DNA from 2 places in the Paracholeplasma morum genome. Region 2 is predicted to be linked to the other one. Evidence: a T-box and tRNA genes for the amino acid it is inferred to sense, from the RefSeq annotation. Region 2 holds a T-box; the other holds one or more tRNA genes.

Region 1 (16,357 bases), on a different contig from region 2:
TACCTAAACTTTTCTGATCAGAGCGATCAGGTGTTGCAGTTACACCTAGTATGTTTGCACCATCAAAATAATTCAGTATTCGTTGATACGTATCACTCATTGAGTGGTGTGCTTCATCCACTACGATAGTCTTAAAATAATCTTTAGGGAAGTTTGTAAGTCTTTTCTCTTGAGCTAATGTTTGAACAGACGCAATCGTTACTTTTTTCTTTGAGCCAATGGCTGTAGACTCAGCCTTCTCTAAAGCTGAATCTAGTCCACTGGTTTCCATTAATTTAACGGCCGCTTGGTCAAGTAGCTCACCACGATGTGCAAGTATTAAAGCATTACTACCATCTTTTATTTCTTCTTCTACGACTTTAGAAAAGACTACAGTTTTACCTGTCCCTGTAGGAAGAACTAATAATGTTTTTTTATAATCGAGTTTCCACTGATTTCTTATTGCTTCAACTGCAGCATTTTGATAAGGTCTTAGTACCATAGTTGACCCTCCTAGAAAGGAAGATCATCAAAGAAGTCTTCATTATAATCAATGAAACGGTCAACGTCATTTACAAACTTCTCTTCACCATTTTGATTTACGTATGAACGTTGTTTAAAATGAGCTCTACCTTTTGATCCGACTACTTTAGACCAATCCATTACGAGTTTTTCACCATGTTTCTTCTGTCCTATACTTCTAAAGAATCCAGAAAGTCTCCACTCTAAAGAACGATATAAGATTAAATCAAACTTGATAGTTGAAATACCTTCTTTTGATTCGACTTGCACTGTGATAATTGCTTTGTTACATTCTGGAATTTTTGCACTACCATTAAATCTTCCACGTTCAAAATCTATAACCGTGAAATTGTAATCACCTTCAGGTAATAAGATATACTCTTGTCCATCGTTCTCAATGGAATCATTCCATTCAAGAACCAAATTATTGTTGTTAATTTCTGACATTTTTATTTTCCTCCGTTAGTTTTTGAAATTGCTTGAGTGATTTTTGACCAGTTCGGAAAAATCCATCTGGTAATAAAATCATCTGAATAAGTTGATATATCATCTTCTAAAGAATAATGACCTTTTGTAGCGACAACGACCTTAAGTGAATTTTCTGTAATCCCTGCTTCTGCAATCATGCTTTTAAGTTTCATAAGATTTGTGGGTTTTTCTTCAGTTTTAATTTCTTCAATCTGATTTTGCACTTCAACTTCATTAGTAAATAAATGTGCAATTGGTTTAAAACCAAGCTCTAATTCATCTGGTAAATTGAATCTATTTTTCGCATCCCAACAAGCATGATGCGTTGTATACATAACACGCTTGCCACCTTGTGCTTTTTTAGTGTTGTTATCTGTAGTTACCACGTATGTCTTGTAATTGCAGAACAGCAAAATATCACACCACTCTTTAAAAAGAGGTCCTACTTGTCTTGTTAGCTTTAATTCCCATCTATCATAAGCTGAGGTCGCCTCCGGTAATTCGAATTTCCTTGGCTTAGCATGAGCAATAACAACCACATGAATTCCAATTTCAATTACCTTGTTTAGTAATTCAAATAATCGATTTACTTCATCTTGTAAGATGGTGTAACCACGCCCATAACCCCAGTCTTCGATATTAGCTTTTCTAAATTTTTGGCATAAGTAATCGATACAAAAACTTTCAGCTTTATCTAGCGTATCGACAACCAGTGTTTTACAAATAGTTGGATTATCTATGATGGATTTAACAATGGCGGTTAAATTCTCCCAACTCGATGTTTTGATTCTTCTACAATTTATTCGTGTACTACCGTTTTCAGTGTCAATGAATAATGGATCGGGCAGCTCGTTTGCTAGACTTGTTTTGCCGATACCTTCAGCTCCATAAATACCTAACTTGATAGGTAGTTTTTCTTCCCCTTGAATAATTTCAAATGCGAAACTCATATGTCTTTGTCCTCCTTATATTTTTCTATATTCACTTCTTCTCTCTCATCATCTAGAGATGCAACTGAGATTGAACTTTTAGCAATTGTGATGTAATCACCAAGTAGTTCATTTAGCTTTGGTTTACCTAACTGTTTTTGAATTTCAGTAATTCCTAGTAACTTAGGTTTGCTATAAGCTTCATAACCGTTATCAACTAATATCTTTGCGACACTATCGTTGTCAGTAAATGTGCGTGTCACTCTTGAATAAACTAATTTATGCTTTTTGTATTTATGGCCATCAAGTAATCTTTTCAACGCATACGCCTTTATGTCTTCAGCAAACTTGATGAGCTCATCCATTTTAGGTAGCAACTCCTCAATATCATCATCAGTGAGTAATAGGATCTCCTTTGGAGTTTCTTCATACAATGCAAGATTAGTGTTTTTTCTAGCCACACAAACATGTTTTCCAGGACACCATTTACATCCCTTATTTGGAACTGCTATTGGATATGGTTCAAGTGTTTTTTTGATAGATGGAACAACTACATCTTTTTCCCATGCCAGCAACTCTTCAAGTAATAGCTCATACTCGGAAATATTACTAATTCTTTCTTGTAAAATGATTAGTCTTACCTTCTTAATTGGATATAGTTTTCCTATGTTGTTGTAAAGTCCTAAAGCATATAAACCAATTTGTGAGTTTGGTTCTTTGTTACCTTCTTCTTTCATAACCCATGAATCAACCCTTGACCGACCAGTTTTTAAATCAACTACTGTCATGACATCATCAGCAATGATTCCTAAATCTAGAGTTCCAATCATATCTTTAACCAACCATTCCATGTTTAAGGTTTCTTCAATAAATACAATAGGATCTTCACTGATTCTTTTTCGTTCTGATTCAATCAAACTCAGCACTTTGTTAGAATATCCTTCAGCAAGTCTTTGCATCTCTTCATCGTATTGCGTCAAATCTTTTATGACTTCATTAGCTGATTTAATTTCATTATTTTCAAAATCAGATATACGAAGGGATTGTCTTAGAAGTGTTTCACCTAATGTGTGTGTTTCTGTACCATATATAGCTTCAGGCCCTGGTTCATCTTGAAACATCTCAAAAAACTTTGTACTTGCTGGACATGCGAAATATATAGATGATTTACTTGGTGAATGAGTCCTTGAATGTAATTTATCTACCACAGCATCCACCTTCCGTCTTCTCTTTGATTTCACTAATAGTGACATCGCTCACTGAATCACCTGGAATAATGATTGTTACCTTTTGTGAGCTTCCAAAGAGTTTTTCAAACATACTCTTTTTTACCTTCACCTTTTTACAAGTCATAACACCTTTAGATTCCTCTTCCTTTGAAACATTGATATTCATTTTGTGTTTCATCTTGTTTCTCCTTTCTGGGGATATTCTTTGTCCCTCACTGTATGGAGATTTAGACCACCTTTTGACCACCCTATTTGTCAAAAAAAGTTTTATGTTTTTTTCTAATCTGTTCGATGGACTTTTGAACTGCATTCAAGTTGACCTCTTCTTTTTTAGCTATTTCTCTTTGTGTCATACCTTTTTCGAGCATTTCTAATCTTTTTAATTGAGTATGCGTTAAAGTCTTCTTGAATGCTTGTACTTCCTTTTTTGATTCCTCATATTCCAAATCAATCAACATTTGTTCATGTGGATTAGGTTTCGTATCTTGAAACCATTCACCTTCATAATCACAATCATCAAGGGATGCCTTAACGTGATAACGCCATCTACGATTATCATTTTCAAGCTTTCGATCAGCTTCAATATGTAGTCTTCCATACTCTTCATCAACTTCTACTTCGCTAATTGTACCGTCTGCAAAAACATACTTAATCTTCATATAAAAAACCTCCGTTTGATTTCTCGAGACGGAAGTTCTTGGAATTTGGGCATGCTGAAAAAACGTACACAAAACCTCGATATTTTGGATTCATCCATCTCGAATTGTTTTTGTAGTACGCTCTTTCCTTAGGAGAGCATTCCACTATTATTTTGTTACTACTTAATGAAATTAAGGAACTGCTTGATGGGTGATCGTCCCATCGCAGAAGTGAATAAGTAGTAAAATAATGTAAGTTTTACCTTACACAAAGTAGTCTACTCTATTGAATTAAATAATTGAATATGGTCAAATTTACCATTATTTTTATATATGTGTTACTTAATAAATATATAGTTTTTGCGAGTTATTTGATATAATATATAAGATGAGTTATTTTTATTGTTATTTTATTATGACAAAATGAAAAACCATTACTAAACACATGATTTATGCATCTACTAATGGCTTTGTTATGGAGGTAATTTATGAAAAATAATTTGAATTTGGTCGAAAATTTCTATCAAAATAGCCTTTTTACATTTGATAGTTATGAATCTTTCTGTAGAATTGACACAATATACGAAAGTCCCAAAGATGTTAGAAATGTAATTAAGATTTTTAGTGAAAATAACAAACCTATTAAATTTGCTTTTGAACCTAAGAATGGACTAGTTCGTATATCACTGAAAACAGGTGCAGTTGAAGAAAGTGACATATTAAGTTCTCTATTATCAATAAATGCAAATAAAGTTGAAGGATATCAAAAATTCTTCGAAAAAAATGGCTTCTTCTTTCCAATATTTTCTGATAAATTTGTAGAGATTGAAGCTGAACCTTTATTAGCAGTTATTTCAAGAATGAGGGCAACTGTTGAGCTAATGAGTCAAATAAGTGAAATTCAACGGAAAAACTATGAGAAAATATTAACAGTTACTTTGGCTTTATTACTATCTTCAAAAAACTCGATTGCAATTGGATCCAATAAATATGAATCATGTGAACATAATACACTTTACAATGAATTAGATACAGCAAGCCAAATCAATGACAATGAAAGTAGTTTAAGAATGGACAATCAATATAATTTTATTATTACTGATTCTATCTTTGGAGAATATAAGGTTAGTTTAGATGAGTATAGATCTTACAAAGCGGATTATGATGTTTTGAATCCTTTTTGGAGAAGAGTTTTTCACTCATATTTTCATCATCAAGATGCGAGCAAGAATGAGAGATTAATAATTGAAGTTTTATTTCACTCATTTAAAGATATTGGAAGGTTTGAGTTTGTTACATTTAATAGCATTAATTTTATGGAAGAACCAAGATGGGAAAATTACATCGATAGATTTAAAAAAGCTGTTCTTGATGTTGCAAGAATTGTAGTTGCAGAGGAAATCAACTCAAATATTACAGGTGTCTATCCTGAATATGATAGCACTATTATGGAACCGAGATGGCGTGTTGAATCGTTGATGAGTGCACTATATTTCTCAATATTTTACATGAAGCCTAATTTAGAACTAACTAGACTATGCGAGAACCCCAAGTGTGGTCGTTACTTTAAAGTAAGTCGCACTTCTTTAAAGAAAAAATACTGTTGCACTGAATGTGCAAATCGAGCTAATCAAAATAGATATAGAGCAAGAAAAAAAGAAGTTACTATATAACAAAAAAAGAGAGACTGAATATCTCTCTTTTGATTTTTAATCGGTCAACACTTTTTCTATTTCAATACTTAGAAGTTCTTTATCATAATCATGATTTCCATCATAATTTTTTAGTAGGTATCGTGTATCGACAACAATACCTTGGATTCGTTCATAAACCTGATGGGTACTAATCCAATCGCCAATGGCTTCTGCAACATTACCATACCATCCAGTAATCTTAAAATCATTATTTGATTTGTTAAAAGGCATAATGAAAGCATTAAACACTTCTAAACCAACTGGTGCTTTATTATTCTTTACATACTGACCATAAGTGATTTGCTTATTAATGTCAGATGACTGTGGTAATGCATTGATACCTAATCTAGGCAATATACCGTAGCGATAGTATTTTGCATCTAGGACATAATATTTATCTCTATAAATCATGATTGTATCTGGTTCAAGAGCCGATGTAGGTCTACCTTTAGCTGGTCCGTATTTCTCAGTCCATTTTGCATGTGGGAAATAATCATGTTTATTAGGTTCCCCAAAGTACTTATCAATAAGTTTTTCCCAAACTGTTTCAAATCTATCTGTTCCAAAGTAAAATTGCTTATCAATTGTTTTATCATCCATAAACTCAATCATGGCAATCATTGATCTAAATAATTTCTTATCATTGTCATTATTAGTATTAGACAATTTATCGTTTAAGGTCGCAATAAATTTTGTCTTATCAAAAACAATATCTGGTTGTTCAGGCTTATTCGTAGTATAAAGCCAACCAATTTTCTCAAAACTTTCATAAACACAATACTTATGTATTCGTGTAATTAGCCGATTTGAATTTTGGGAAGAAACTCTGACCACCTGATTAAAGTATAAAAGTGATTTACCTTGAATCATTGGAGTTTGAGTTTTAATTGTTCTGCTCCAATCAGTCTTTCCTCGCTTATCCACTTTGTAAGTTGATTCTGTTTCTGTATAATAATTTCCATTATGATCTAAGTAGTAATTAATAACATTTAGGTAGGCTTGTATAGGGAACTCAACTGAATGTGGAGCGGTAAACCTATCCATATGAAGAATTCTATCTGTTTTATCTGTAAAAGTAGCTAAAACATTAAATAGATTTTTTATATCCCTTTTTAGTTCATCCTCGCTTGTAGGTAATTCATACCCCATTGGAAAATAGATTACAACATTATCACTATCAGCCTTTACTCCGACAAATCTATCTCCATCTTCGTTACTATTTACGTGACAGTGTTCACGCAAATTAAAATGATCACGATCTATTGGCATGTAATATACTCACCCCATTAATTTCTTACTAGAGTGTTGTATATATTCTCTTTAAAGACTTCGAATCGTTCATCACCTTTTGCACTCAAAAAATGTTCAATTACGTCTTCTAGACTTCTAACATTATCTAAATCGAAGATATCTTCTTTTGTGAATTTAAAAGCATCGTCCCATAAATATTTGAGAACCTTTTCTGGAAATCTACTATTTTGTTTTTCATCACCTTGAATATATTTTAGATCCTCTATTGAAACAAAATGTGTTCCTAATCGTTTATCCTCTGAAGAGGTCATTCTAATATTTTTTTGCAGTATGATATTATTTATTTCTGAAAAGAATTTTTCCCAAGTAACTGTAGTATCCAGTATTCTCGCATTAGCCAATTCACTTTCTTTTCCTTCTTTAAACTTATTTTTGATAAGTCTCATACTCCATCTTCTTTGGAATGCAGTGTCAAGGGTAAAAACATTTTGGTCGCTTGTATTCATTGTACATAATATTGACATATTTGATGGGATTGATACTTTATAGTTTTCATTACCATATACAATTTTGGCTATGTCACTATTAGTTATTTTATATTCACTACTTCCATCTTTATTTCGATCTAATAATTGGAAAATATCACCAAAAATAGCAGGTGCATTACCTCTATTGACCTCTTCAATAATTAGATAGAACATCTTATTAGGGTTAATATAGGATTTTCTTAATAGTTTCGTAAATGGACCCGGAGTAAACTTATAGCTTACAGATCCATCGTCATCTAGTCTAGGTAATATTTGACCAACAAAATCAGAATAAGTATAGTCAGGATGGAATACTAAACGTTCAATTCTATCATCATCATCGCAATACTCGTTTTTTATAGTCCATGATTTACCTGCACCAGGAACACCATAGAGTATGATATTAGTACCTCCAGTTAATTTGTCTACTTCAACATCATCAAATATCACATCTTGATCTTCATCAAAAATCGTATTTTTACAATACTTATGGAAAACTTTTGAAAAAACAACATTTGATATTTCACATCTTCTAACAAACTCATTAATTTGTCCTAATCTTCCGTATGATGTTTCTGATGGTGTAATATTTAACAGTGAAAGAACCTTTAATTGCCAATCTCTATTATAGAAGACAGGAAATAAATCTGGAAAAATCATGTGGAAATACTTAGTAACCCACAAACTATCAACATATTCAGGAATAATAGTGAATAGTTTGGAGTACAAAGAAAGGTATTGTTCTACTGATTCTAATGGAAGTGATTCTTTGATGGCTTTAACAGCATTCACTAGACCATCTCTAACTTTAACTCCAATAATTATAGTTTCATCAAGTTGAAGTTCTTTTGGATTACGTGCGGTTCCAGTCATCCAAGTTCCATTTCTTTTAAATAAAGGATACTTAAATGCATTCCCGTTTTTTATACTTCCAAATAAATCTGTATTCCTCTTCACATATTCAAGTTCATGACATAGATTATCAGAGTTACCTCCTAAAAATAAAGCATTTAATAACTCTTCGCCGGAGTAAGTTGATAATTTGTCGATACCATAATTTTCGTTAAAGCTAACATAGATTCTTTGTGCTTCTAAATCATCCCCAGTAAACTCCTCGCCTTTTTCTTTAAACCATTCTGGAGTAAGAATCTTAGATGTTTTTTTAGTGTCATCACTAAATAATGATTTGGTAGAGCATAGAAAATCGATGTATTCAGAATCGCTGAAATTATAATTTTTACTTTCAAATTCATATACCTTCTTTGATATTAAAGGTATATACTCTTCTTTCAATGTTAATTTATCATTTGAACTCTCTATGTATTCTAGAAGTTCAATTGCTTTGTTCATTCTATTATCAAACTTACCTCTCAATGTTTTAAACTCTTCGATTACGGAAATGCCACTGTTATACGTTTGATCTCCTTCTTCCCTTAACAATTTGATGTATAGCATTGTTTCCAAAAAGTCTGAATATTTTTTAGTAGTGGCAACAAGATATCTATACTCATTCATTGTAATAGAATATGATCCAGTTGCTTTTCCCAATTCTAATAATATCTTATTTAGAAACATTATCGGGAAAATGGCATACTCTCCTCTAACGTTTGCTTTACCTTCATCAATCGATGAAGAAATATACATTTTTTCAATTTGTCTTGTAATAATATCTTGATATAATTCTGTTTTTTCAAAATCACCAGAACATCTATTTAATATTTCATAATATGTATCTGTAAAAATACATTCATCGTACTTAGATGATGTCATTTTAATTAATCCAAAAAAAGCAGCAACCCTTAATGCTCTATAATTATCTGACAATCTTAAATTGGGTTTGACTGAATTAATCAAACTCACTTTTTTACTTATATGCTCTTCTAAATTGACTGAAACTCCAGGATTATCTTTATAATCTTTTAAAAATGTGACTAAATAACAAAGATGAGCAAAATTAGTTGAATGTTTTACTAAATACCAACATTCATAATCTTGTGCAGACTTAAGTTCGTTCAATTTTCTTTCTAACAATGGATTCATTTATTTCCCCCCTTTAGTAGATTATCTAAAAATCTTGCCAAAAAATATGAGATCTTTGGCGGAACTGCATTACCGATTTGTTTGCAAATTGATGTTCTTTTTCCATAAAAAACAAAATCATCTGGAAAACTTTGTATTCTGGCAGCTTCTCTAGGAGTTAATGTTCTATTTTCAATAGGATGTGTAAACATTCCCCCAGCTGGAGTATCAAATCTTGTAGTAATTGTTGGAGATTGAATGTCCCAACTCAAACGACCGTATGCTCCGCTGTGCACTGATTTAATTTTCTCATTCAAAACTGTAAAATTCTCTCCACTTTTTATTATCTTCATTCTTTCAATTGCCACTTTAGAATGTTTAGTCATATTATGATTTTGAATCTGACTACTTTTTTTAGAATTTGACAAGTAATTTTGATAATTAGTTACAGGTAATAAATTGAACACCATACCATTTTCTGAAGGAGTTGGTAAGTTACCTATTGCATCCCATACGGTTACTGGTTCAAAATAATCAGGGTTCTCTTTCTTAATAGCATTAATGGTTTCATTCCAGATTTTTTCAAAATCAACATTATCTTTTCTTACACCAATTATTATCATTCTTTCCCTTTTTTGTGGGATTCCGAATTCAACAGCATTAACAACTCTATAATATAAATTAAAAGGTTCTCCATCAAGAAGTTCAGCAGATGAAAAATGTCTAAGAATCTCATTAAATACTTCTCCATTTTTCATACTTCTAATACCTTTAACATTTTCAAACACAAATGCTTTTGGTTTAACCAACTTCACTATATTAAAATAATGTTTAAATAAATAATTTCTCGGATCATCAATAAAACCATTTCTGATACGTGCACCAGCCATTGAGAACCCTTGACAAGGTGGTCCACCAATAATTATATCAGTTTCTCCACTTTGGAAAAAATCACTAGTATCTACATTTTGAATATCATCAACTATCATTTTAACATTTGGGTGATTCATTTTGTACGTATTGGCAATTTCTTTATCATATTCAAGTGCTTTAATGACAGTATAACCTGCTTTAATAAAACCCAATGACAAGCCACCACACCCAGAGAATAAATCAATTACTTTCATTTATAGCACCTCCACCTACACGATATCTAAATGCGAAGTTTTTTATATGTATTTTTTCTTCTTCTGTAAGACCATATAACTCACAAATTAGATCGTCAATTTCATGTATCTCATCTATGCAATCTTTGTGTTTATATTCATATTCAGTTTGCTTCGTTCCAACATACAGTTTTGTTTTTTCAAGTTTATTTTCCAATTTTTTCGCAAGTGCATTTACTTTTTGATAACTATCCATATTTGGAACAGTAAATCCTTTTAGCTCTTTATTAGTTATATGCCAACAATCGGACACAGATATCCAATACCACCAAAACAACGAAGAGTTCAGTATACAGAAACATAGATTTGCCATTTCTTTTGAAGAACAACCATACTTTTTATACTCACCAGAATTGTGTTCTTCACGAAATGCTTTTATCCAAAAAGCTGCTCTCATATTTAAGTAAACTGGAACATCTCCTTCTGTTAAAAGTGTAAATAAAGATTTTTGATTCTCAGTTACTTTTTCATAAACAATTTGATCATATAATGACCCTAATTTTGGAATATACTCTTCTTTTACAAATCTATTATGAATTGTTGGTACATTTTCAAATAGATTCTCTCGTTCCTCTTTGTACCAAAATTGATAATTGCCTGTATAAATTCTTGATTCTTCTTTATTAACTCTATGTTTACCTATTAAAATACTTAATTTCTGATGGACTGCAGGAAATAAGCAATCAGGTCTATCACAATAACTTAATATATATTGCTCACTTAATTTGCTTATAAGTATGTTTCTTATTTTTTTCATCCTTGGGGTAGAAATATATGAGAGTGGTATAATAAATCCCATAGCTCCATCACTAGCAAGACAATTTGAAGAGTTTTCTAAAACATTTGCATAAACATTACCATACTTTTTTAATGGAATAGTGTCGCTTTTGTTATCCTCTACATATGGGGGATTCCCAATTATAATGTCAAATTTTTCATTAAATTTCTTATCCAAATTAATGAAATCAATATAAGTGAAATTATTATTAAGTTCTTCTGAAACTCCAAGTACTTTATCTGCTCCATATCTATTTAATAGATAAACAAATAATCTAAGCTTCGTTATGGTTATTGAATCATGGTTAATGTCATTGCCATGAATAGTACGGACTATTCTACATAAATCTTTATTGCTGACAATTGTTTGGTGTAAATCTACCAAGTCTAGTTTCGTTGCTAATGCAACAAGTAAGAATTCTCCAGCTCCACACGTAGGATCAAAAACACTTTTTTCATAACAAAATGATCTATATGGAACACCATTCAAATCTTGCACATGTAAATTGCTTTTTTTAATAATTCCATATAAGGATTTTACTGTGTTTGAAAATATAAAGTTTACTACATCATTTGGAGTATAATAAACACCTTTGCTTTTTCTGTTTAATCCTTTTTCATTGATTGTAGAAAGAATAATTTGTAACTCTTGATATGAGTATTTTCCAAGAATGTGAGAATAATCTTGTGGATTAAACTCTATAAAGTTAGTAAGTTCACTGCTAATAACATCAACTTCTTGTTTACTGAAATTGTGATTTAGATATTTATAAATTTCCTGTAACGTTTTTTCAATTATATTATTAATTACTTGCATTCTCATTTAATTGCACTCTTTCCACTTTTTATCCACTCATCTAATTCGGATCGTTTGAATTTCCACTGTTTACCAATTTTGTGTGCAGGTATATCACTGAACTTTTTTATCCATTCCCTTATTGTAATAACCTTGACACCTAAATATTCAGCAGCCTCTTCTAAACTTATCCATTTGTCATTTGTTAAAGAATGATTATCATACATAGAATCACCTCAAATATAGTTCTAAATAATTATATCACAACTTACCAAATCTAACAATCGGTTTGATGATATTTAATACATGTTTTTTGATATTTTTTCTTATAAACTAATCCTTTGTGTTTTTATTAACCTTTCGTGTTTTTATAGACCTTTTGTGTTTTTATTGAGTATAAAAATAAAAAAGTCTACAAACCACTTGATTTATGTGATTCATAGACTCGTATTTTGGAAAGAAAAAAGGGATATTCTCCCTATTTTCCTATTCTATAAGGTCAACACTATTGTATCAACACTGTTGTGCTAATATGGCGGAGAAAAGGGGATTTGAACCCCTGCGCCGGGTTAACGACCTACGAGCTTTCCAAGCCCGCCCCTTCAACCACTTGGGTATTTCTCCAAAGCCATTTTATTATAGCGTACTATGAGTGACTTTTCAAGTGAAAACTACAAGTTTTATATTTTCAAGTCTCCTGGTTGAATTAGACCCTTTTTTCTAAATATAACATCGACAACATATACTAAGATAATTGGCAATGCAATTTGAAGAATCAAAATGGCCAAGAATGCTTCTGGCGTTTGTCCCATAGCATCTAATGTTCCAAATTGACCTACTAGACCAGATGTACCCATACCGGAACCTGAAGGTGTGGTTTGTGTTTTAAATACTAAAGTAGAGATTGGTCCAAGTATCGCACTAATGATGATTGTTGGCAACCAGATAATTGGTTTCTTTAAGATGTTTTTAAATTGTAACATCGAAGTTCCGATGGCTACTGATATGACTGTCCCAATATTATTGTCTTTTCTTGACATAACTGCAAATCCAAGCATTTGAACTGAACAGCCTACTACTGCTGCACCTCCTGCAATTCCACCAAGAGAAATAGATATTGCGATGGCTGCACTTGAGATTGGAGCTGTAAGTGCCATTCCCATTACAACCGCAATCACAATCCCCATAATAAACGGTTGAAGGTCTGTTGCGTATTGAATAAAGTCACCTAATGCGTTCATCCCTGTTTGTACAGGAGATCCGATTAAATTCGCTACCAAAAAGGCTACTAATACACCGAATAAAGGAACAATAATGATATCCACTGGTGTTTTACGGCTCAAACCGTATTTGAATAAGAAATATACTGAGATGGTACTAAAGTATGCGACCATAGGATCGTTATATAACTTAGTGGCAATACCACCCGCAATTCCCGCTACTACAAGTTTAATGCCATCAAGCTTTAGGGCAATCGCAATCCCAAATCCAATACCAATACCCATCATCGGTTTGATGATGTTAGATAAGTCTAATAAGCTCTCGCTAAAAAACTCTGCCCCAGGGATATTACCAATCAGTTTTGCTAACTGGCCTAAAATAACCCCAATGATTAGTGTTGAGAATAGCCCAATAGCCATCCCATTAAAACTCACAATGAAAAACTGTAAAATACTCTTTCTTTTAGTCATGTTGTCCCCCAACTATCTATGCTTGGTTCTTAATGAACGTCAAGAAATGTTCATGGAACGTTCTTGACTGATCTAAGAACACTAGACTTCTTGCTTTATTATAGCCTTCTAAAATCGTCTTTTGTCTTTTTTGTTCAAGTAACAAACACGCATCTTTGATCACATCATCATCGTGTTCTCCGCATACTAAATATAGTGGATAAAATCCATTAGGCTTACCGAGTTTATAAAAACGTTTAATCCCACTTAATGAGAATACACTCTTTCTTGTAAAACCTTTAGAGGACTTCATAAAGCGCTCTTTACCTGTATCAGTTTGAGAAGCTTTAGAAGCGTAATAGGCTTTAAACTTATTGAAACTAAAGAGCCAAAAGAACCCTAACTTAAACTTCCTAATAAAGCGTTCTTTCTCAATCTTTTTATAGTCATTATCATAGATTGAATAACTGCCAATCGCTGTTAAGCTTTTTAATCTAGCAGGATATATATGTCCAAACGCTTGAGCAATTAATGCCCCTTCTTGAGAACCTATGAAGTGCACATCTTTTATATTATGAGAATCAAAGATTGTCTTTAGTATCTCAGGCATATCTTTTAAACCCACGTTTTTGGATGATTCACTTTTCCCATGACCGGGTAGATCAATTAATATAAGCGAAAAATCCTTTTTTAAGGTAATCACTAATTGGTCATAGATACTCATACTTGATGAAAACGAGTGTAGTAAAACTAGATTCGGTTTCAAATCGTTTTTGTGTATCACATAATAGATTTCACAATCTTTAAATCTAATTGAATAATCCATACTTTAACACCTCATTTTAAGTATACCAAATCATATTATTTTTGACACATAAAACTGTGAGAAAACGCTTTAAATGAAGATTTTATAATTACTACTAAAAATCTTTAATTGCTAAAGACTCATAAAATGTTTCATAAAAACTTATACGTTCATTCACCCTTCTAGAAGATTCAGAAGCATCTTTATCAAATAGAACACTTAAGTCATGAAGCAGTAAGCCTATCACATGACTTTTTACATGAACTACTGATAATCCTTATCCGATGGCGTGAAAATATAACTGTAAAGGTCTGATTGAGGTTTGTTTTGCATACCCACGAATCCTTAAAAATTGTCTTTTTGAATATAGGCATTTTGATGTTTTTGTTTATCGTCTCATCAAACTCCAAGAGCGCCTGCTTTTGTTCATCTTCATAACCTTCTAATAAGGGAATAAGTGTTTCAATCACTTTGATGGAGAATAAACCTATTTCTTTTTTTTCTACGGAAAGATAGCGGTTAATTAAGTTAAGTAAAAAAGGTTCATCCTTATCGAATAAAGTGAAGCATTTCTTCTTTTTGTTTGATGCTATTGTCGAAACAATCGTCTTTTCCATAAATAACCTCACTTGAAATTATATCACTTATATTATGTTTCGTAAGAAAACTATGACAGATGTGCCGTTGTTTGCGGCACTTTTGTAGAGTAAAATAAATTGAATTAACAAAGGAGCCTTACTATGATTCAATTTTGTGTTTACAAGAACATCAAAGAAATTACCCCTGACTTTAACACTTTCAATAGTGTAAAACCGACTAAATAGCTCAATATAGCCAAATGATCGGTTTTTGATTTATTGTCTATAGTTTTAGTTTAAGTTGTTAACTGTAAAAGTCAGGTTATATCATCAAACAAAGGTAATCCTAGGATTGCCTTTTTTGACGCCTATTTATAATAAAGCGCTTTTACAAGGGATATCATTTGTACTACATACCCTTATTTGATAAAATCAAACTGTAAAAAGAGGGTGTTATTTTGACTATCAACGTTAACGATACGATTTTATCGATTATCACACAAGATGAAAAACTAAAAGACATTTTATTTGAACTTGGGTTTAAAGAAATTACCAAACCAGGTATGCTGCAAACCGTTGGCAGGTTTATGACACTAAAGGCAGGTTCAAGTATGAGGAAAATAGATTTGAACAAGATTAAAGAAAGACTTGAAGCACTAGGCCATCAAATAGAGGGGGTATAAGATGAGCGAATTCATCAACAATGTGTCTCAAAAAAGACAAGAAAAACTAAAAGAGATTATCTTAAGTTTACATAATGGCGCGACCCTAGAGGAAGCTAAAAAAGCATTTAAAGAACACTTCGAAGATGTGACGACAAAAGAAATCACCGAGATGGAACAAAGCCTAATGAAAGAAGGCATGCAGGTCGGAGAAGTCCAACGACTATGTGACGTCCATGCTGCGGTATTTGAAGGGTCTATTTCAGATATCCACAGCCTATCTGATCATAACTCAATTCCTGGTCACCCAGTTAGAGTATTCAAACAAGAAAATGAAAGAATCGTTGAGCTGATTGAAAAAGAAATCGAGCCATTTTTAACAGAAAGCGGCAAATCTGCAGATTTGATGTTAAGAGTAGGGTATGATAGATTAAAAGAAATACACAATCACTACGCAAGAAAAGAATACCTTTTCTTCCCTAAACTTGAAAAAGTTGGTATCACTGCACCACCAAAAGTCATGTGGGGTGTAGACGATGAAATCAGAGCTGAAATCAAAGACATCTTAAATGATTTGGGTTCTATTGATCAAGATGAAACCAAAACCAGAGAAAAGATCAAGCTGAATATTGCGAAAATCAAAGATA
Region 2 (16,357 bases):
AAACGATACAAACTGATGAATACCTGCATAACCAACGAGTGGAGATTGCTGGGTGACAAATATATCTCCTGAAGAACCTGGACGACTGAGATCACCTAAAAAGAAAGGGTCTCTAACTATCTCATGTGGATAATATGTTTCACGTGAAACCTTGAAATATTTTACGGTGTCAGTGCTAATAGATTCTTGAAATACTCCTTTCTTTTTGAAAGCCTCAATTTCTCTATTAATAGCTATATGTTCACCCATGGTTTGCCCCGTAAGAAACACAAAGAATCCAATAATTAAATATAAAACTAGTTTCATTATTCGCTTCATGGCTATATTATAGCATACTATATTATCCAACAGGAAACGATAAAAAAAATAAGGCAGTTGGCCCTATTTATTTCTTGGTTTGATGATAATTTTTCTGTTTTCGCCTTCGCCCTCAGACTCAGTATAAACGTCTCTCCACTCTGCTAATTTAGTGTGGATGATACGGCGTTCATATGAATTCATCGGATCTAAAACGGCTTGTACTTTAGAGAATGCAACATCTTTTGCTACTTTAGTTGCTAAGATCTCTAGTTGCTTTTTACGGTTTTGCTTATATTGACCAATGTCTAATGATACCAACATCTTTTCGTCTGTAAAGTTATGTAAGAAGGTCTTTAACAAGGTTTGAATGGCTTCAAGTGTTCTGCCATCTTTACCGATTAAAAGTGCATTTTCTTTACTTTGGATTTGATAATAGATTTCTAATCCTTCATTAAGGCTTCTGAATTCCATTTTAACATCAATATCCAATGATTGGAAAATAGCTTCTAAGTACTTCTTACCTTCTAAAGCTAAATTGAATTCTAGAACCGCTTCATACGTTTGTGAAGCTCCTAATCCAAGAATACCTTTCTTCTCTTTAATCAAGTTTAGCTTGATGTATTTTAGAGGCATTTTTAGTAATTCAACAGCTTTAAGTTCTGCATCTTTAAGTGTTTTAGCTTCGATATCTACTTTTTTGATCATATTAGCCCACCAAATCCTTATTCTTCATTTTTTCATACTTAACTTCGTTTAACTTACGGTTAATTAAATTTTGAATAATTGAATAGATGTTCCCTACAACCCAGTAAAGCGCTAAAGAGTTACGTTGTAGTGATAGTGAGAACATCATGAAGATCATAAAGTATTGCATATACTTCATCATCTTTTGAGTTTGTTCAGCTTGACTTGCCTGTGGATTGTGTGATGCAGTATTCTTAGCGTAACTTGGTTTTTTAGTTGCTAAATGGTTTAAATACCACATAGTAACTGCAACGATAATTGCCAATATCCATCCGCCAAGGTCGCCTTTTTGTCCGAAGATTGCGCTCATGTTCCCGGCTACGTCTAGACGCATACCAAGGAATTTAATATTTGAGACGTTCTCTGCATAAGTTCCGCCACCAAGGTAAATTCTTTGAACTACTTGATACATTGCTAAGAACAATGGCATTTGTAGGAATGGCATCAAACAGCCCATAAAGTTAATACCGTACTTCTTGTAAATCCCCATCATCTCCATTTGCATTTTTTGTTGAGATTCTGGATCTTTACGTGTTGCATACTTAGCTTGAATGCGTTGCATTTCTGGTTGAGCTACAGCCATTTTAATGGATAAGTCATTACTCTTAGCATAAATTGGCCACGCGATGGTACGTACGATGATAGTAGAAAAAATGATCCCCATTGCGAAACTGTTGTTAAATAGTTTTCCAAAGAAAGCCATTAACCACGCAATTGGAGTAACTAGTATCCATTCGAACCAATTTCCCTCACCGGCGACAATTGGTTTTGTGGTATCTCCGCTACAACCTGAAAGAAAAACTAATATGCCTGCTAATACAAAAAGCATTAATACTTTCTTATGATTTTTCATTCGATTGCTCCGTTTTCTTAAATTTTGATAACTGCTTTAAGATGTTTGCTTCAATTTCAGCGAATGAAAGTCCGCTAGCATCTTTCTTAACTACAATTACGAAATCAAAAGAAGGTATGTCTTTTGAATGATTATTTATAATCATTCGCAATTGTCGTTTGATTTTATTCCTTTCGACCGCCCCACCATACTTTTTACCTATTGAGATTGCGAATCGGAAGTGTTCGTTTTGACTATGGGCTGTGTATATCACAAACCTCCTGTCTCCACTGCTTTTTTTATTTTGTATAATCGCATCGATTTCGCTATTTTTCTTGATTCGATATACCTTTTTCATTTCTTTGTTATTATCTTAAAAAAGAAAAGGACTACCAAAAAAATATTTCCATATTTTAATCGAGTAGTCCAGGTTTTTTTAAAATAATGAGATTAAACTGTTAATTGTGCGCGTCCTTTAGATCTACGACGGCTAAGAACGGTTCTACCACCAGCTGTAGCCATACGAGCTCTGAAGCCATGGGTTTTGATACGTTTAAGTTTACTTGGTTGATATGTTCTCTTCATAAATAAACCACCTTTCTTACGAAACCATGCGTAGTTAATTATATAAATAACAATTCGAAATGTCAACTCAAATCGATAACTATTTTTTAGCCTGACCAGAGAAGTATGAGAAAACGGACTTACACACATCAAATTGTGGAAAACTTCCCCACATAAAAACCTAATTGTGGATATCTTTGAAAATGAATGAAAACTGATAACAAAGCCATGAAGTCTTATTATTTTTCCCACAATGGTATGTGGACAAGTGGTATTCCTAAAAAGTTTCCCACAATTTTGGTGGATAACATTTTGCCCTATCTATTTTTAGATATGTTAATATGAATGTACATGAAGTTTGGAGTGAAAATATGAAAGAATTTGATGCGTTGTGGCAAGGCATTTTAGATAGCCTTAGATCATCTTATTCCGATGAAATATACGAGGATCTATTTGAGCCTCTTTCATCCGTGAAAAAGGTATCTGGTGGGTACATATATATTATAGCCCCATCCACGTTCGTTAAAGAGCGTATTAACAGGCTCTATTTAACAAGAATTAATACACTCGCAGAAGAGATGTATAAGAAAGAACTTGTAAGGTTTAAATTTGTGGTAGCACAAGATTTAGCAGGGGAAGAAGCCCTTGTTGGTCCAGAGAAGAATCTAGATAAAAAGTACCGTACAGGCAATTTAATTGCAACCCTTAACTTCGACAACTTTGTCGTAGGTAAATCTAACCGTTTTGCCTTTCAAATGGCGCTAAAAGTTGCAGATCAACCTGGTAGTGTCGCTAACCCATTTTATATATTTGGCGATGTTGGACTAGGAAAAACTCACCTGATGCAAGCGATTGGTAACTACATTTTAGATAACGATATTAATCAAAAAATTATCTATGTAAAAGCTTCTGATTTTATTGAAGAATTTGCAGATCAAATCAAGAAGGATCAAATGGATACTTTTAATGAGAAGTATCGCGAATTAGATTGTTTATTAATTGATGATATTCAAATGTTATCAGGAGCTCCAAAAACCCAAATGGAGTTCTTTCGACTATTTGACTTATTAACTCAGCAAAATAAACAAATTGTTGTAACATCTGATAAGCCAGCATCTGAACTTAAAAATATTATGAGCCGTTTAAGTTCAAGATTTGAACAAGGTTTAATGGTGGATATTGGTATCCCTGATTTGGAACATAGAGTAGAAATTCTTCGTAAAAAACTCTCTACAGAAGCACCAGATGTCATGGATATTTCTTCTCAAGTCTTAGAGTTTATTGCGAGTTATTTCTCGACAAACGTACGTGAGCTCGAGGGTGCTTTAAAGCGCGTATTATTTTATTGTGTAACAAATAACATCGAAATTACAGTAGATACAGCTGCAGAAGCATTAGATACTTTAATCAAAACTAGAAAGAAAACTGAATCCTTAACGGAAAATAATTACGATAGAATTCAAAGTGTTGTTAGCGACTACTATTCGATTACTGTACATGACTTAATTGGTAAACGCCGTAACGCAAAATTCACATTACCGCGTCACATCGCCATGTACATAATAAAGAATAAATATAATATCTCATATCAAACGATTGGATCTTTGTTTGGCGGGCGTGATCATTCAACAGTTTTAGCTGCTTGTGAAAAAATAGAGAACGATTTAAAGCATAATAAAGAACTTAAATATGCGATTGAAAACATTCTTAAAAAAATCGATAAAACAAGTAATTAATGTGTGGTAAATATGTGGATAATATGGTATAATTATTGTGTTGGAAAGCGATAAACTAGGGTTTTCCACAAACCCACATCAACTAATAATTATAACTTAATGAAAAATAATAATAACAAAGGAGAAAAAATATGGTCTTCAGTATTAATCAAGATGTTTTATTGGATACATTAAATGTCATTCAAAGAGGGTTACCTGTTAAAACCCCACTACCTGTATTAAATGGAATCAAATTAGAGGTTTTTGATGATCACTTAGTATTTACGGCTTCAAATACAGATATTGCAATTCAAACGATCGTATCAGATGAGTCATTAGAAATTACTTCACCTGGTAAAGTGGTTGTTCCTGGTAGATACTTCATCGAGATTATGCGTAAGATTGTATCTAGCCGTGTTGAAATCTCTTTAATTGAGAATAAAGTAATGGTAATCAAAGCTGATCGTTCTGAATTTAAATTACGTGTTATGGAAGCAGAAGATTATCCAGATGTCGATTTCTTAGATATGGGTCAACCAATCGTTATGGATGCTATGACATTAAAAGCAATCATTAAAGAAACTAACTATGCGACTTCACAATATGAAAAACGTCCTATCTTAACAGGTGTTAACTTAAAACACGAAGACGGAAAATTATACTGTGTAGCAACAGACTCCTATAGACTATCTCAAAAAGTCTTACCGCTAAGTGATGAGTTTGAACCATTCAACATTGTTATTCCAAATAGAAGTTTTGATGAACTTAATAGAACACTAGATAACATTCATGAAGATGTTTCAATGCACATTAGCGCAAACAAAGTGTTATTTAAGTTTAAAAACATTTTATTCCAAACAAGGTTATTAGATGGTGTATATCCAGACACTTTAAGAATCATTCCAAAAGAATTCCCAATTATTGTTAAATTCAATAAAGATGAGTTGTTAAAAGCAGTTGAACGCGTAAGTGTATTATCACCACGCGAAAAAGATAACAACTACAACATTGTTAAATTAAATATTAGACCAGATTATATCGTTGAGGTTTCATCAACCAATAACGAAGTAGGGGATGCAGTAGAAGAAATCGTTCCAGTAGAAGATGTGTTCGGACCGATGATTAAGATTGCGTTCAATTCTAAGAATTTAACAGACGCTTTAAAAGCATTTAACTCTACAGAAATTTCAATTAACTTTGCAGGAGAAATTAAACCATTTGTTTTAAAAGGCAATTTAGATCCTGACATGTTACACTTGATTTTACCTTTAAGAATTGAATAACATATTTCATCTAAAGCCTTAGAATTTGCGTTTTAAGGCTTTTTCTTTTTATGTATGATTGAGATTACTTAAGACACAAAAAAGCACTAAAAAACGTGCTATTTTTTTTATATTATGATATAATATAATCAAGCGAGGTGTATAAATTTGAAAACATTCACGATTGTAGGCGAGTATATTACTCTAGGTCAGTTCGTAAAAGCAGCTGGACTAGTAGATACTGGCGGAATGGTCAAACCTTTTTTAGAAGATACTAAAATCCTTTATAACGGAGAAGTAGAAAATAGAAGAGGCAAGAAGATCTATCCTAACGATAAACTTCAAATAGGCAAGGACGTATATTTGTTTAAACATGATAAGTGAAATCAAACTTAAACATTTTAGAAACCATGAAAGTCTTGCTTTAGATATTCATTCTGGGCGAGTCTTTATTTTTGGTTCTAACGGTTTGGGCAAAACAAGTATATTGGAAAGTATATATTTCGCTTCATTAACGAAGTCTCACAGAACGACAAATGATAAGTCTATTATCATGAAAGACAAACCTTTTGCGAGAATCGATATCAAAACTGACAAACACAACTACCATGTTGTTTTATCCCAAGAAGGCACAAAAGTCGCTATAGACAAAAAGCCTATTCAAAAACTCAGTGAATATATAGGTGGTTACAGAGTAATTATGTTTGCGCCTGAAGATTTAGATTTAATTAAAGGACAACCCTCTGTAAGAAGACAATTTTTAGACATCGAGATGAGTCAAATCCATAAACCCTACATGTTCGTTCTCTCTAAATACAAGCAAATACTCAAACAACGCAATGCTTTGCTTAAAAATATCAATCCAAAAGATGATTTAACATTCTTTAACATCATCACTAGCCAATTAGCAATGATTGGCGAAGAGATAATTTCGAAAAGAATGAAGTTTATGCAAAAGCTTAATGGGGCATTTAGAACGCGTTTTAAAGATTTTAATGTCATAGACGATGTTGGAGTTGTCTATGAACCTAGTGGGCCTTTAAATACGCTAAAAGACTTGTTATTTGAGAAAAAAGACAAGGATATTTTGACACAAACTACTTCATATGGACCACACAGGGATGAAATTCAATTCTTGTTCAATCATGAAGATGCAAAACAGTATGCTTCACAAGGTCAACAACGATTGATGGTTATCTCTTTAAAGTTAGCCTTACTAGATATTTACGACAAAGAAGATTTAGAAACGGTTTTACTTCTAGATGATGTTCTTAGTGAACTCGATCAAGACAAAAAAATTAAACTCCTCAACAATCTACCAATCAAACACCAAACTTTTATTTCTGGCGTAGATTTGTTCGAGATTGAGAATATGCAGACAATCAAACTATAACAAAAAGGAGAATTAGGATGGATAATTTGAACAATAACAACAACAATTATAATGCTGAGAATATTCAAGTCCTTGAGGGACTAGAAGCTGTAAGAAAACGTCCAGGGATGTACATCGGTTCAACAGGAGAACGCGGATTACATCACTTGGTTTGGGAAATCGTCGACAACTCTATCGATGAATCAATGGTTGGATATGCAAGTGAAATTACACTTGAGATCTTACCAGACAACATCATCAAAGTAACCGATGATGGTAGAGGGATACCAGTAGACAAACATGCTAAAACTGGTAAGAGTGCAGTAGAAACTATTTTAACCGTTCTACATGCCGGCGGTAAATTCGACGGTAAGTCATATAAAGTATCTGGGGGACTTCATGGTGTTGGGGCCTCTGTCGTAAACGCATTATCGAGTTGGTTTAGAGTAACTATTTCAAGAAATGGTTTATTATACCAACAAGAGTATTCAAGAGGGATTCCTCAATATGAATTAAAAGAAATCGGAAAGTCAAGCCACACTGGGACAACCATTGAGTTTAAAGCGGATAGTGAAATCTTCACTGAAGCTCAAGCGTTTGATTTTGAAACACTTAGAAATCGTATTCAAGAACTTGCGTTCTTAAATAGACACATCAAGATCTCAATTACAGATTCAAGAGGTAAAGAACCAGTTAGTTTCACTTACCAATATGAAGGTGGTATTGAGGAGTATGTTAAATTCCTGAACCACGGCAAATCTGTCATTAACCCACAAATCGTTTATACATTTAAAGAAGTCGACAACATCACAGTTGAGATTGCTTTACAGTATAACGACTCATATGCAACCAACATTTATTCATTTACAAATAACATCCACACTCACGAAGGAGGTATGCACGAAGATGGCTTCAAATTAGCATTATCCAGAGTATTAGGTAACTATGCAAAAGATAATAGCCTTTTAAAGAAAGACGAAGCATTTATCGGTGAAGATACCCGTGAAGGCTTGACTGCAATCGTATCTATTAAGCATCCAAATCCTCAATTTGAAGGACAAACAAAAACTAAACTTGGGAACCCTGAAGTAAGACAAATCGTCTCACAAGCAGCAGGTGAAGGGTTAGAAAGATACTTATTAGAAAACCCAGCAGCAGCAAAATCCATTATTGATAAAGTGATATTAGCTTCTAGAGCGAGAATCGCAGCTAGAAAAGCTAAAGAAGCAACTAGAAGAAAGAGTCCACTTGATGCACTCGGTTTCGCAAGTAAGCTAGCCGATTGCCGTAATAAAAAACCAGAAGAATCTGAAATCTATATCGTCGAAGGTGACTCTGCGGGTGGTTCTGCTAAACAAGGTAGAGACTCTGCATTCCAAGCGATTTTACCACTTAGAGGTAAGGTTCTAAACGTTGAAAAAGCGCGTCTTGACAAGATTTTAAGCAATAAGGAAATTCTATCAATGATCCAAGCTTTCGGTACTGGTATTGGTGAAGACTTCGATGCAAGCAAAGCGAGATATCATAAGATTGTTATTATGACCGATGCCGACGTCGATGGTGCTCACATTCGTACATTAATGTTGACATTCTTGTACAGATACATGAAGCCATTAATTGATTTAGGATATGTGTACGTAGCTCAACCACCACTATATAAAGTTCAATCTGGTAAGCGTGTAGAATACATCTATGACGAAGAAAGATTAAGAGCTGTTCTTGAGCAAATGGGTGGTAGACCACAAATCCAACGTTATAAAGGTCTTGGAGAAATGAATCCTGAACAATTATGGGATACAACTATGGATCCAAAGACTAGAACGTTATTACAAGTATCATTAAAAGATGCGATGAACGCGGATGCAATCTTCTCTATGTTAATGGGTGAAGAAGTAGAACCACGTAAGAATTTTATTCAAGAGAATGCGGTTTACGCATCGAATATTGATGCATAAAGGAGCGTAACATGGACGAAAAAGAAAAAGATATCCTAGTAGATGAAGTCGTAGTTGAGGAAACTCTCGAAGACGATGAATCTACAGATTATATTCACGGAAAAATTAAAGAACTAAATATTGCAACTGAAATGAAGACCTCATTCCTAAACTATGCGATGAGTGTTATTGTAAGCCGTGCCCTTCCAGATATTAGAGATGGTTTAAAACCAGTTCAAAGACGTATCATCTATGCGATGAACGATCTAGGAATGTACTCTGATAGAGCACATAAGAAATCCGCAAGAATCGTCGGTGAAGTAATCGGTAAGTATCATCCACATGGTGACTCTTCTGTATACGAAGCGATGGTTAGAGTGGCTCAAGATTTCAGCTATAGATACCCACTTGTAGATGGTCATGGTAACTTCGGTTCAGTAGACGGAGATGGCGCTGCCGCGATGCGTTATACTGAAGCAAGAATGAGTAAAATCGCCATGGAACTTGTTAGAGACATCGAAAAAGAAACCGTTGATTTCGGTGACAACTACGATGGGTCAGAACATGAACCACTTGTAATGCCAGCAAGATATCCAAACCTACTTGTCAATGGTGCTACAGGTATTGCGGTTGGTATGGCAACAAACATTCCACCTCATAACTTAGGCGAAGTTATTGATGGTATTGATGCCTTAATGGACAATCCGGATATTACAGATTTAGAATTAATGAATTATGTTAAAGGACCAGACTTTCCAACGGGTGGTCAAATCCTTGGTGTAGCTGGTTTAAAACAAGCCTATACAACAGGTAGAGGAATGATTGTTATTCGTGCCGTTACTGAGATCAAAGAACTCAAGAATGGTAAGAACATGATCATCGTTAAAGAAATCCCTTACCAAGTTAACAAAACAAAATTGATTGAAAGAATTGCGGATATTGCAAAAGAAAAAATCGTTGAAGGTATCACTGACTTAAGAGATGAATCTAACCGTAAGGGTATGAGGATTGTCATTGAGTTAAGAAAAGATGTTAACCCTCATGTTATGTTAAACAACCTATATAAATACACAGATTTACAAAGTTCATTCGGGATTAACATGATCGCTTTAGTTGGTGCACAACCAAAGATGATTACACTTAAGGACGCGCTTTACTACTACTTACAACATCAAATTGAAGTCATTCAAAGACGTACTGTATTTGATTTAAGAAAAGCAGAAGAAAGAAAGCATATCTTAGATGGTCTAGTTATCGCACTTGAAGATATTGATGCTGTCATTGAACTTATCAAGAAGTCTCCAACAGGCGAAGAAGCAAGAACCAACTTAATGGATACTTACAACTTAACAGAAGTTCAAGCTAGAGCGATTCTTGATATGAGATTACAACGTCTAACAGGACTTGAAATCGAAAAGATTAAAGAAGAAAATAGAGACCTTACTGTTAAGATTATTGACTATAAAGACATCATTTCAAGCGACTCAAGAAAACACGATATCATCCGTATGGAACTTCAAGAAATTAAAACCAAATATGGAGATACTCGTAAATCAATCATGAGTCTTGATTTAGATATTTCAATCGAGAATGAAGATTTAATTCCAGTTGAAGATGTTATCATTACAGTAACTCATAATGGTTATATCAAACGCATGAGCATGGATGAGTATAAAGCACAAAATCGTGGTGGGGTTGGTATTACAGCCATCAAGATGCACGATGATGACTTTGTAGAACACATGCAAATGACCAATACACACTACTATCACTTATTCTTTACAAATAAGGGTAGAGTCTATAAGATTAAGGGGTATCAAATTCCTGAAGGATCAAGACAAGCTAAAGGATTACCAATTGTTAACTTGTTGTCATTTGACAAAGATGAAACATTAGTTACATTTACTTGTATCAAAGACTTCGAATCCGATAGCAGCTTCTTATTCTTTACAACCAAAAACGGTATCGTTAAACGTACCCCAGTATCAGAATATCAAAACATCAGAACTAACGGAATCATTGCGTTAGGTCTAAAAGAAAATGATGAATTACTAGCTGTTAAGACCACAGATGGCACAACCAATGTGATCCTTGGGGCATCCAATGGTAAGGCAATCCGTTTCGATGAAAACGATGTTAGATCAATGGGACGTACTGCAACAGGTGTTAGAGGTATGGACTTACCTGATGGTGACGAAATCATCGGAATGACCACAATTAAGAGCGATCAAGAAGAAATCTTAGTAGTTACTGAAAAAGGCTTTGGTAAGCGAAGTCTCGCTGAAGAGTATCGCTTGCAAACCCGTGGCGGTAAGGGCGTTAAGGCATTAAATGTTACAGAGAAAAACGGTAACTTAAGAGCCTTGAGAAGCGTGGATGAAAGCATGGACGTTATCATCGTATCTGATAAGGGTATGGTTATTCGTACACACGTTGAGCAAATCTCCCAAACCAAACGTGCAACTCAAGGGGTTAAACTAATTAGTCTAAAAGATGACCATAAGGTTGTAACTCTAGCGATGGTTCCTCATGAAGATGAAGAAATCATTGAAGAAGTTGTTACTCAAGAAGTATTACCACTAGAAGTAACTAAAAAAGTGGTAGAGATTGCCGAAGTAGAAGCAGAAAAAGAAGAACCAAAAATTCAAGAAGATTTATTTGATATGTAATAATTTAAAATCCACAGTTCAAAATGAGCTGTGGATTTTTCTTATTAGTCGATGATTTGTTCGCCTAAGTATTTCGCTATTTGCTTAACGTCTTTATCGCCTCGACCAGACAAATTTACAACAATGATTTTATTTTCATCTAGATTTGGGGCAAGCTTCAATGCATAAGCGACTGCATGTGAACTTTCGATAGCAGGAATGATTCCTTCTTTAATGGATAAGTATTGATAAGCCTTGATGGCCTCATCGTCGGTTATTGAGACATAGGTTGCCCTCTTAGTATCATGTAAGTAACTATGTTCAGGTCCTACTCCAGGATAGTCAAGGCCGGCAGATATAGAATAGACCTCGCTGATTTCTTCATTGGTCATTAGCACTTTTGTATACATCCCGTGTATTGGACCGTTAATACCTTTTGTGATGGTAGCTGCATGTTTATCTGTTTCAAGACCCATACCACCTGCCTCTACCCCTATTAATGAAACCTCATGGTTTTCTATAAAAGGGTAAAATGCCCCAATTGCATTGGATCCACCACCAACACACGCGATGACATAGTCAGGTAGTCTTTGTTCTTTCTCTAGGATTTGAGCTTTGATCTCTTCGCCAATGACTTTTTGAAAGTCTCTGACCATGGTTGGGTAAGGATGAGGTCCAACAGCAGAACCAATTAGATAAAAACAAGTATCCAGTTCTAAACTCCATTTTTCTAGGGCGCTATCAACTGCTTCTTTTAGCGTCCTTTGTCCAAATTCTACACTAATTACGGTAGCCCCTAACAGTTTCATTTTGTATACATTTAGGGCTTGTTTTTCGATGTCTACTGCACCCATGTGAATCTCACATTCCATATTAAGGAGTGCAGCTACTGTTGCGGTTGCTAAACCGTGTTGGCCAGCACCAGTTTCGGCGATTAGTTTTTTCTTGCCCATTCTTTTCGCAAGTAATGCTTGCCCTAAGACATTATTAATCTTGTGAGCCCCTGTGTGATTCAAATCCTCTCGCTTTAGATATATTTTGGCACCACCTAAAGCATTTGTTAGATTTTCTGCATAATAAAGAAGACTGGGTCTATTCGCATAATCCCTATATAGCGTCTTTAACTCTTTGTTGAAGACATCATCGTCTTTATACTTTAGATAAGCTTCTTCAACTTCTTTTACTGCCTTTAAAATGTGCGGTGGGACTAGTTGTCCACCAAAAATTCCAAATTCCATTCTATTCCTCTTTTCTTTTATAAGAGTCTTTGTCTGGTCGTAACTGAGTTGGGTATAAAAAAAAGCCCATGACGTCAAAAAGACATCATGGGACGAATAATCGTGGTACCACCCAAAGTTCAAGAATCCATAGATTCTCCTCAAAAAAATACGCCGTCATCTAAGACTTTAATATTTCTGCCCTATAACGTGAGCTCACGGCCGAGGCTACTTATCGCCCTGCTTCTACCTAAGTCCATTCATCAAAGTGGTTCATACTTGTCTTACACTATCACAAGCTCGCTTAATGTCCCATAAAGTGATTACTACTCTAAGGTCTTCGAATTTAACTCTATTATAATGGTTTTTCAATAAAAAACAAGGCTTTTTTTACGTATTTTGGATTGAGTTGTATTTACTTTTTAGGTTCTTTAGGCTATAATGTAGTCAATTCGATGATTGAGATAAGTACATAATACCGTTTTACAAGAGAATGGGTGGTTGGTGAGAACCCTAAAACAAGTTATGGAAATCTACTCATGAGAGGTGTTAATTCCACCCGCGAGCTTGCGTTAAAAAGCATTAAAGCGCTACGAGTAATCGTAGAACTAAGGTGGTACCGCGATTATTCGTCCTTTTTAGAATTTTGATATTCTTTAAGGACTTTTTTATTCATCCAGGAGGGAACATATGTTAGACATTAAATGGATTAAAGACAATTTAGAGGTTGCAATCGCTAGATTAAACACAAGAGGTAAAGACTTTTCTTATTTAAGAGAAGTGGTTTTAAAAGATGATGAAAGACGTGCGTTAATTGCAGAAGTTGAAAAACTAAAAGCACTACGCAATCAAAAATCAAAAGAGATTGGTCTGATGGCTAAGAAGGGTGAAGACACTGAACCTGTAAAAGAATCCGTTAGACAAATGGGTGAATCTATTAAAGAAATGGATGAAAAAATTGTTCAAATTGATCAATACATTAAAGAACAACTTCTTAATACGCCCAATCTTCCTAACCAAGATATTCCTGTTGGATTTGATGATAAAGACAACAAAGAAATTTATAAATGGGGCACACCAAAGAACTTTGACTTTGAAATTAAAGATCATGCTGAACTAGGTGAGAAACTCGGCATTCTTGATTTCCAACGTGCAACTAAAGTAACAGGCACAAGATTTGTGATTGATAGAGGATTAGGTGCTAGACTTGAACGTTCACTTATTCAATTTATGATGGAATTACATGCTGAAGATCATGGCTATACAGAAATCATTCCACCATTTATCGTAAATGAAGACAGTATGTTTGCTACAGGTCAATTCCCTAAGTTTAGAGAAGATGCTTATAAAGTAGGAACGGAAGAAGATTCTTGGTATCTAAATCCAACTGCAGAAGTGCCTACAATCAACATGTATCGAGATGAAATCATCGATGCAGATTTATTACCACTCAAGTTTGTTTCTTTCACAACAGCATTTAGAAGTGAAGCGGGTTCTGCGGGTAGAGATACAAAAGGTATCTTAAGACAACACCAGTTCAACAAAGTCGAACTCATTAAGTTTACCAAACCAGAAGACTCTTATGCAGAACTTGAAAAGATGCTTAAGAACTCTGAGAAGGTCCTTCAATTGCTTAAATTACCTTATAGAGTCGTTGCTTTATCTACTGGAGATTTAGGATTCTCAATGGCTAAGACATATGACATTGAAGTATGGGTTCCAAGCCAAAACACCTATAGAGAAATTGGTTCTATTTCTAATGCTGAAGACTACCAAGCTAGAAGAGGAAACATTCGTTTCAAACGTACAAAAGATGCTAAGACAGAATATGTACATACACTCAATGGATCTGGTCTAGCAGTCGGAAGAACGATGATTGCTATTATGGAAAACTACCAAAATGCAGATGGTACGATTACAGTTCCAGATGTATTAGTACAATACATGCACACAACCGTAATCAAATAACACAATTTACGACAATTTTATGATATTTATTCGACATTTAACCGGTATAATCCATACCATACAGATATCATTTAATTTCTCCTAAAAACCTATGATATAATGAAAGTGCCCTAAAGAGGCACTTTCTTCATTTAAATGAGGTGATTTCATGAAAATATATTATGTGGAAGATGAACTAGATTTATCGCAAATCATAAAGAAGTATTTAATTAAAGAAGGCTTTGACGTCGTCGTTTTTGAGTCTGGTGAAGAAGCAATTACGCATGTAGGAGATGAAGTGGATTTATGGATCCTCGATATCATGTTAACAGGCGATATTAACGGGTATGATTTAATCGAAGCCATCAAGAAGAAAAATCCAACCACAGCGGTTATGTTTACCTCTGCGAGAGATCACGATTTAGATAAAATTAGAGGTCTTGAGTTAGGTAGCGATGACTACTTAGCGAAACCTTACTCACCAAGAGAACTCATCTTACGTGTCAAAGCGATTCTAAAAAGAGCTAATAGACAAAGTACCAACATACTTAAGTATGATGACTACGAAATCAATATTGAGAAAAGAATTATCAAAGAAGGCGATGAGTCAATCGAACTTACAAACAAAGAGTTTGAACTCATGTTGTTCTTCTTAGAAAACTTGAACCAAGCATTCTCAAGAGAACAAATTCTAAGTCACGTTTGGGGACCAGATTACTTTGGTTCTGACAGAGTTGTCGATGATTTATTAAGACGTTTAAGACAAAAAATGCCTAAACTAAAGATTGAAACCATCTATGGTTATGGTTATAGACTATTATAATGAGACACTATAAACTATCCATTCAAGTCATTATCCTTTTCTCATTTGTAACGTTCTTTTCAGCTTTAGTATTCGGATTTATCACCTATAAAAACTATCAGAGTGTCTATATTGGTTTAGCTAGAAATGAAGTTGACAATTACGTTGAAGCTACAATCGACAATCCAAGGGATACAGAATCTTATCTAGGATATATCACAATCACTGTAAATAAGATTTCAACGTTTGAAGCGGCTGTAACGAATCGTTATATCTCACCAAATGCTAGAAAATTATTAGGCAATGATGAAACATTAACAGATGCGATTGTACGTGCTGCATACTTAGGAGAATTCATCTATAGTAATGCGAATGAAACATTTTATCTTTCGATTCGAACTAGAACAGAAATCAGCGAGTCACTTACTGAGTACTACATTGGGATAATGGACGATACATATATTAATTCCGTTAAGGCTGTCACAGCAAAAGAAGATGTTCTTATGACATTCATCGGAACATTTATGACGTTTTCAATCATCATCTTACTAGGTAATATGGCGATTGCGATATGGAGTAGAAACTTAACAGCGAGAATCAAATACCTTCAAAGAGAAGTCAATCAATTCACCAACACAGGGTATGAAAACAAAGTCTACTTGAACGGGAATGACGAGATTGCTGAACTATCAAAAGCAATCGAAAATCTCAGACTCGAGATTAGAGAAAACGAACATACTAAACAAGAAATGTTCCAAAATGTATCACATGATTTAAAAACACCAATTTCAGTTATTCAGTCTTACGCTGAGGCGATCCTTGATGGAACAACCGAAGTTGAGGATGCAAAAATCATTATTAAACAAACAGAAAAGCTTCAAGGAAAAGTTAAAATGCTTCTTGAATTATCAAAGATTTCTACCTTGGAAATGAAGGAATCACTAGAATCTATTCCAATGAAAGAAGTGATTAATCAAGTCTATTTTAACAATAAAATTAGACTCAATAATCTAAAAGTTA

Evidence for each region. The T-box of region 2 lies ahead of serS (serine--tRNA ligase). A T-box ahead of a tRNA ligase gene usually reads a tRNA of that ligase, here a tRNA-Ser.
Region 1: it has a tRNA-Ser gene. The T-box ahead of serS (serine--tRNA ligase) is inferred to sense a tRNA for this amino acid. The anticodon was not compared.

What each region holds. Positions count from the first base shown of each region.
Region 1 covers NZ_JAFBBG010000011.1:24,674-41,030, forward strand. The annotation lists gene JN09_RS05745 (DEAD/DEAH box helicase) at 1-481, opposite strand, end outside; gene JN09_RS05750 (hypothetical protein) at 493-948, opposite strand; gene JN09_RS05755 (ATP-binding protein) at 951-1,919, opposite strand; gene JN09_RS05760 (DUF2800 domain-containing protein) at 1,916-3,106, opposite strand; gene JN09_RS05765 (hypothetical protein) at 3,096-3,305, opposite strand; gene JN09_RS05770 (helix-turn-helix transcriptional regulator) at 3,376-3,786, opposite strand; gene JN09_RS05775 (CGNR zinc finger domain-containing protein) at 4,254-5,438, shown strand; gene JN09_RS05780 (LlaJI family restriction endonuclease) at 5,475-6,728, opposite strand; gene JN09_RS05785 (McrB family protein) at 6,746-9,277, opposite strand; gene JN09_RS05790 (DNA cytosine methyltransferase) at 9,274-10,383, opposite strand; gene JN09_RS05795 (Eco57I restriction-modification methylase domain-containing protein) at 10,370-12,022, opposite strand; gene JN09_RS05800 (helix-turn-helix domain-containing protein) at 12,019-12,222, opposite strand; tRNA gene JN09_RS05805 (tRNA-Ser) at 12,529-12,619, opposite strand; gene JN09_RS05810 (PTS sugar transporter subunit IIC) at 12,676-13,686, opposite strand; gene JN09_RS05815 (alpha/beta hydrolase) at 13,703-14,491, opposite strand; gene JN09_RS05820 (hypothetical protein) at 14,695-15,087, opposite strand; gene JN09_RS05825 (DUF1858 domain-containing protein) at 15,507-15,731, shown strand; gene JN09_RS05830 (DUF438 domain-containing protein) at 15,733-16,357, shown strand, end outside.
Region 2 covers NZ_JAFBBG010000002.1:147,122-163,478, reverse strand. The annotation lists gene JN09_RS02080 (hypothetical protein) at 1-306, opposite strand, end outside; gene jag (RNA-binding cell elongation regulator Jag/EloR) at 382-1,005, opposite strand; gene JN09_RS02070 (YidC/Oxa1 family membrane protein insertase) at 1,007-1,897, opposite strand; gene rnpA (ribonuclease P protein component) at 1,884-2,234, opposite strand; gene rpmH (50S ribosomal protein L34) at 2,327-2,461, opposite strand; gene dnaA (chromosomal replication initiator protein DnaA) at 2,812-4,176, shown strand; gene dnaN (DNA polymerase III subunit beta) at 4,308-5,438, shown strand; gene yaaA (S4 domain-containing protein YaaA) at 5,586-5,801, shown strand; gene recF (DNA replication/repair protein RecF) at 5,791-6,810, shown strand; gene gyrB (DNA topoisomerase (ATP-hydrolyzing) subunit B) at 6,828-8,744, shown strand; gene gyrA (DNA gyrase subunit A) at 8,756-11,392, shown strand; gene trpB (tryptophan synthase subunit beta) at 11,437-12,609, opposite strand; T-box leader at 13,035-13,228, shown strand; gene serS (serine--tRNA ligase) at 13,279-14,556, shown strand; gene JN09_RS02015 (response regulator transcription factor) at 14,705-15,358, shown strand; gene JN09_RS02010 (sensor histidine kinase) at 15,358-16,357, shown strand, end outside.